Regions from separate parts of the Synechococcus sp. H60.3 genome, predicted to be linked through region 2. Evidence: predicted binding sites of a transcription regulator. Region 2 holds the regulator's gene; the other holds the start of a gene.
The links. The regulator HrcA, encoded in region 2, represses chaperone genes, less so after heat shock. The targets are predictions, from matches to a motif close to TTAGCACTCNNNNNNNNNGAGTGCTAA.
Positions count from the first base shown of each region.

Region 1: groES (co-chaperone GroES) is a predicted target of HrcA. The motif match lies at 1,807-1,833, and genes of this name have one in related genera.

Region 1 covers NZ_JANSIY010000023.1:19,603-23,012, forward strand. Annotated here, with positions in the region: gene groL (chaperonin GroEL) at 1-1,347, opposite strand, end outside; gene groES (co-chaperone GroES) at 1,414-1,725, opposite strand; gene NW841_RS04225 (PhzF family phenazine biosynthesis protein) at 1,970-2,782, shown strand; gene NW841_RS04230 (apocytochrome f) at 2,837-3,410, opposite strand, start outside.
Region 2 covers NZ_JANSIY010000028.1:13,793-17,202, forward strand. Annotated here, with positions in the region: gene NW841_RS04780 (urease subunit beta) at 107-514, opposite strand; gene NW841_RS04785 (urease subunit gamma) at 566-868, opposite strand; gene hrcA (heat-inducible transcriptional repressor HrcA) at 1,204-2,382, shown strand; gene tilS (tRNA lysidine(34) synthetase TilS) at 2,435-3,410, shown strand, end outside.

The DNA of each region.
Region 1 (3,410 bases), on a different contig from region 2:
AGCGCCCAGAGCGCGGGCAACCAGCATGGCCCCCACCAGCTCATCGCCAGACAGGTTGGCCTGCGCCCACTCGGTGACCACCGGCATCAGGTGCGCCAAGGTGGTACCGCCGCCGGGGACGATCCCTTCTTCCACCGCCGCCTTGGTGGCGTTGATGGCGTCCTCCAGGCGCAGCTTGCGATCCTTCATCTCGGTTTCGGTAGCCGCGCCTACTTTGATCACCGCCACACCGCCGGAGAGCTTGGCCAGACGCTCTTGCAGTTTTTCCTTGTCGTAGGTGGAGTCAGTTTCCTCAATTTGGCGACGGATTTGCTCGCAGCGGGCTTTGACAGCCGCTTCGTTGCCTTCCGCCACGATGGTGGTGTGGTCTTTGGTTACTGTGACGCGACGGGCCGAGCCGAAGGAGTCGAGACGGGCGTTCTCCAGCTTCAGGCCGCGTTCTTCGCTGATGACCTCACCGCCAGTCAGGATGGCGATGTCTTCCAGCATGGCCTTGCGGCGATCCCCAAAGCCAGGCGCTTTCACCGCTACCACGCTCAGCACGCCCCGCAGCTTGTTCACCACCAGGGTGGCCAGGGCTTCTTTCTCGATGTCTTCGGCGATGATCAGCAGCGGACGACCGGCGCGGGCCACTTGCTCCAGAACCGGCACCAGGTCTTGTACCAGGGTGATTTTCTTATCGGTAATCAGGATGTAGGGGTTTTCCAGAACCGCCTCCATCCGCTCCGTGTCGGTGACGAAGTAGGGGGAAATGTAGCCTTTGTCAAAGCGCATCCCCTCCGTCACTTCCAGCTCCGTGGTCATGGACTTGCCTTCTTCCAGGGAGATGACCCCTTCGCGGCCCACTTTGTCCATGGCCTCGGCGATCATGCGGCCCACTTCCTCATCGTTGCCGGCGGAAATGGCCGCCACCTGGGCAATGGCTTTGGAGTCTTCCACCGGGCGGGCATGTTCGGCGATCTTGTCCACCAGGAACTTCACCGCCTTGTCAATGCCGCGCTTAAGGGCAATCGGGTTGGCGCCGGCGGCTACGTTTTTCAGCCCTTCTTTGACCATGGCATGGGCCAGGACGGTGGCGGTGGTGGTGCCGTCACCAGCCGTGTCGTTGGTCTTGGAAGCCGCCTGACGAATCAAGGAGACGCCAGTGTTTTCAATATGGTCTTCCAGCTCAATTTCTTTGGCGATGGTCACCCCATCGTTAACAATTTGGGGTGCGCCAAATTTTTTCTCCAGCACAACATTGCGTCCTTTGGGGCCAAGGGTAACGGCTACGGCTTCTGCCAAAATATCCATGCCGTGTTCAAGGGCGCGACGGGCTTCTTCGCTAAAAATGATTGACTTGGCCATACTCAACCTCTCAAACGTAAATGGACTAAGGGCGATGTAGAGGATCGATCGCTGAAGGACTGAAAATTACTGAACGATTGCGAGAATATCCCGCTCAGCCAGCAGCACGTACTCATCGCTGCCCAGCTTCACTTCTGTGCCGGCGTACTTGGAGTAGAGCACTCTGTCGCCAGCTTTCAGTTCCATCGGGATCAATTTGCCCTCGTCATTGCGCTTGCCAGGCCCAACTGCGACCACTTCCCCCACTTGGGGTTTTTCTTTGGCGGTATCGGGCAAAAAGATGCCACCCGCCGTTTTTTCGTCCTGCTGGGCAATCTTGACCAGCACGCGGTCGCCTAGCGGCTTCAGCGTAGAGACGTTGAGAGTTACTGCAGCCATGACAAATATCCTCCGTAAGGCCTAAAACGCGAGGCTGAAGGGTTGTATCGAGCGCAAACCTAAGCTTCCGTAGTCGAGGTTTTAGCACTCTCGGCTTACGAGTGCTAGTCTATCAGTCGACTTTCCAGCCTGACAATAGCCCCTTTTGGCGGGATCCCCCTTTTTGCCGGGTACGGTTGGGTGCGGATCTCTCTACTTCTAGGCCTGTTGTGGGATCATGGCATGAGGTGGGCTGAACAAGCAGGTGCGGATCCCGTTGTTTCAAGTGGATGCCTTTACGGCCGTGCCTTTTAGGGGCAATCCGGCAGCGGTGTGTTTGCCGCCTCAGGAGCTGCCGGCAGCTTTGATGCAAGCGATTGCGGCGGAGAACAACTTGTCGGAGACGGCTTTTTTACTCCTCCAGGGATCCCTGGGCGATGTTCCCCTCTACGGGCTGCGCTGGTTTACTCCCACCACCGAGGTAGAACTCTGTGGGCATGCCACCTTGGCCGGTGCCTATGTGCTCTTGACCGAGATTCACCCAAAAGCTCAGGAGGTGGCCTTTTCCACCCGCAGTGGCCGGCTGCAGGTGCGGCGGCAGGGGGAGCGGCTGGCGATGGATTTTCCCGCCCAGTTCCCGGAACCCTGGCCAGAAGGCCGGGAGCAAGTGGCCGCGGCTCTGGGGATCCCACTTGTAGAGCTGTACCGCGGCAGCATGGGGGTAGCGGTGCTGGCTTCGGCACAACAGGTGCAGCAGGTGCAGCCGGAGTTGGATCGGGTTCAGACGCTGCCTGTCTCGGGGTTGATCGTCACCGCCTCTGGGGCAGAGGGGGAAGGAGAGCCGGATTTTGTCTGTCGTGTTTTTGCCCCCCAGTTGGGGATCCCGGAGGATCCCGTAACTGGCTCTGCCCAATGTCTGTTGGTGCCCTATTGGTCAGAGCGCCTAGGCCGAACTGAGCTCAGGGTGCGGCAGCTCTCGGCGCGGGGAGGCGAGCTCTGGTGCCGCCATCGCGGCCCGCGGGTGGAGATTGCTGGACAAGCCGTGCTGGTAATGGCGGGAGAGTTGCGGATTCCCTAGAAAAAAACACCCCGGCTGATTCCGGGGTGCTGGAAAAGTACTGGAACAGTTGGGCTAGCCCAAAAGTTCTGCCGCTTGAATGAGCTCCACTTGCTTTTTCTTGAGCACCAGCAGAAGCTGCGTGATAGCCACCGCTGCTAGGAAGGCCACCAGCCATTTCACCCGATCCGGGCTCTGCAGCACCAGATCCCGCTCTACTTGGCCAAAGCCACCTACGTTGGGGTTGTTGGTAACCGGATCCCCTTCTTTGACGCTATCGCCAATGTTAACCACCAACTCCGGCCCTGGCGGCACCACGAGGTGCTTCAGTCCGCCTTCGGTCTCGAAGCTGAGTACCCGCGTGCCTGGCAACTCGTATTCGGGCGGCACCAGGGCGGCCAGCTCAGCCGGCAGGTCGCTGAGGTCGGATTCGACGGTGGCAATGCTGGCTAGGCGGCCAGTGGCGGGAGCGCGGAAGACGTTGTTGTTGCTGAGGCTGCCATCGGGGTTGATCTGGCCACGACCGCGGTTGGCACCGATGTAGACCCGATATTTCATGAAAGCCACGGCGGGATCCTGCGCCGGGTCAGGAGCCACCACTGGGAAGACAATTTCCTGGTGCTGCTCGCCAGGCAAGGGCCCCACCAGA
Region 2 (3,410 bases):
CCCTACTCTCCTAAATTTGAGGCGGGATGGGGATATGGCCAAGCCTCAGCCTAGATGCGCAAAGCTGCATGCTTCGGGGGGCGTTATGTCCATAGCGCTTAGCCACCTAGCCCATCCACTCCTGCAATCGGGCCAGGGCCAGCCGCTTTTGCGTTGCAGAGCGGACGCTGCCCTCCGTTAGCCGGTTGAAGCCATGCACCAGCCCCTTGCCTCCCAGCGCCACCAGAGTGACCCGATGGGTTTGCCCCGGCTCAAAACGCACCGCTTGGCCGGAAGGGATGTTGAGGCGCATGCCAAAGCTGGCGGCGCGATCGAACACCAGGGCTCGGTTGACCTCGAAAAAGTGAAAATGGGATCCCACCTGAATGGGCCGATCCCCCCGGTTGGTGACCTCCAGCGTCACAGTGGCCCGCCCGACATTGGCTTGGATGGGATCCTCTGCCAGCAACAGCTCTCCCGGGATCGGGGCTGGTTCAGGGTCGGCAGCAGGTGTGGCTTTGGATTTGCGAGCCATATGGACAACCTCCTGAAGTCTCTGGGTCTTTGGGAGATCCTTAGAAAGCAGCTAGCGAATGGGGTGGTGAAGGGTCACCAGCTTGGTTCCGTCGGGGAAGGTTGCCTCTACTTGAATTTCCGGGATCATCTCCGGGATCCCTGGCATCACGTCCTCTCGGCTCAGCCACGTCAGCCCTTCACTCATCAACTGAGCAACGGTTTTCCCTTCCCGCGCCCCCTCCAAGATGGCTGCGCTCAGGTAGGCCACCGCCTCGGGGTAATTGAGTTTGAGGCCCCGCTGCCGCCGATCCCGAGCTAACTGGGCGGCCAGGTAGATCAACAGCTTGTCTTTCTCCTGGGGGGACAAGTACATGGAGCAACCTCGAAAGATACAAAACGATACAGAACAGACAGCAGCAGGCTCACTTAGCCTAGAGTTGACTTAATTACTTAGTACCACCTCTGGGCGAAAAAAGGCTGCAGAGGCTACAGGGGGTTTCGCTTTTCTTGCCAAACCAAGAGCTTCCACCTCTTTCCACCTCTGCCGTTGCTACTTTCCGCCCCTGCCACCCATGATGAAAGAGTAACAATAAAGTTAAAAATAGAAGTAAAACTTTATCCGATCCTCATTTAGCCCTAGCTTGGTTGACCTGAGATCCATTGGCTAATTCCCCTTAGCAGGTGTTGATTGGGTTCTTTTGAGCAGCCATGAAACTCGAACTGACTCCCAGACAACGGAAGATCCTGTGGGCAACGGTGCGCAGGTATATTGCCACGGCAGAACCTGTCGGCTCCAAAACCTTGGCCCAGTCCTACAACCTCGGAGTCAGCACGGCTACCATTCGCAACGACTTGGCCACTTTGGAGCAGGTTGGGTTGCTGTTCCAGCCCCACACCTCTGCCGGTCGGATCCCTTCTGACTTTGGCTATCGGGTCTATGTGAACGATCTGTTGACCTCCGCCAACATGGATGAGATCCCGAGCGATGCTCCCCAGCCGGAGCCCCATCCTGCGCTGCAGCAGTTGCTGGATCAGCTCAACCGTGAGCTGGGGGACGACCTCGATAGCCTCTTGCAGAGGGTGGCACAGCTTTTGGCCCACTTGAGCGGTTGCATCGCTCTCATCACCCCTCCCCAGGGGCCGGTGGTAGCCGTTCACCATGTGCAGTTGCTGCCGGTGGGGCCAGGGCGGGTGATGGTGCTAGTGGTTACGGATTCCTACCAAACCCATTCTGCCTTGGTTAGCCCACCGGAGTGGCCCGACGATCGGCGCGAGGATCTGGAAGATGAGCTGCAGCTACTGAGCAACTTTCTCACCCTGAAGTTGCGGGGCAAGACTTTTGCCGAGCTGCAGGATCTGAGCTGGTTGAAGCTGGATGAGGAGTTTCGCGCTTACAGCCATTGGCTGCAGCAACTGCTGCGCTCGGTAGTGCAGCGCTACCTACGGCCCTCGCTGGGACAGGTGTTCAGCGCGGGCATGACGGAGCTGATGCGGCAGCCGGAGTTTTCCCAGGCCCAGCGGATGCAGGCGGTGGCCCAGTTGATCGAAAAGGGATCCGAGCAGCTTCAGGGGATGATCGGGCTCTATTCCATGCCAGATAGCCCGTCCACGGGCGAAGCAACTCTTTCGGCCACGGCGGCCAGGAACAAGGCATCCTCTAGCACTCCAGAGCAGGATCCATCCCACAACGTTCCCGTGATCATCTACATTGGCAGCGAGAACCCGCTGGAATCTCTGCACCACTGCACGGTCATTGCCTCAGTTTATCGCCGCCGCTCGGCGCCCCTGGGTGCGGTCACCCTGCTGGGGCCGACCCGCATGGCCTACGAGCGGAGCATCGCTGCTGTGCAGACGGTGGCCTCCCATCTCACTCGGGCCCTTGCCTGAGGGATCCCAGGGAGAACGCGAGGTCTGGGTTGCCCCCGAGCAATAGCCAACTGTGGCCAGGCTTTCTCCTCTTCACCTGCGGGTTCAGTGTGCCATTCGCGAGCGGCAACTGCTTCGCCCCGGCCAGCGGCTGCTGGTAGCTTTTTCTGGCGGACAAGATTCTTTTTCCCTGCTCCAGATCTTGCGGGATTTGCAGCCTCGCTGGGGCTGGCAGATCTTTGTTTTGCACTGTGATCACCGTTGGTCAGCCGATGAGACGGAGTGTGCCAAGTTTTTGCAGGGATGGCTGCAACAGCAGGGCCTGCCCCACGCCGTTGAGACTGCCGATCCCATCCGCTGGGATGAGGCGGGGGCCAGGGCTTGGCGCTACCAGCAACTGAACAAATGGGCGCGCACCTGGAGTTGCGAGGTGGTGACCACAGGGCACACGGCCAGCGACCGGGCGGAGACGTTTTTGTGGAACCTGCTGCGGGGCACGGGGGCTGCCGGCCTGGTCAGCCTAGATTGGCAACGGCGTTTGGACGAGCGGGATCCCACCTCCGCTTGGTTGGTGCGTCCCCTGCTGGGCCTTTCCCGCTGGGAAACGGAAGAGTTCTGCCGACAATACCAGTTGCCGGTCTGGCCGGATCGCAGCAACCAGGATCTGGCTCATGGCCGCAACCGCCTTCGCTTAGAGGTGATGCCCTATCTCAAGCAGCACTTTAACCCGCAACTGGAAGCGGCTTTGAATCGGGCAGCCACACTGTTGCAGGCAGAGCATGAGCTGGTGGTGGCGCAAGCCGCCCAACTGTGGTTACAGGTGTACGAGCCCGCTTTGCCGGGGCTGCAGCGGGATCCCTTGCGGGCTGCGCCCCTGGCTTTGCAGCGGCAGGTGATGTTTCAATTCTTGTCGCTGCTGCTGCCCCATCACCCAACTTTTGAGCAGGTGGAAGCCGGGATGCGGCTCCTGAAAGCAGGCCGCCGCAGCCGCAGCCCCGACTACCCTGGCGGAGGCTGGCTAGAGGTGAAGGGGGATCACCTGGTCTGGA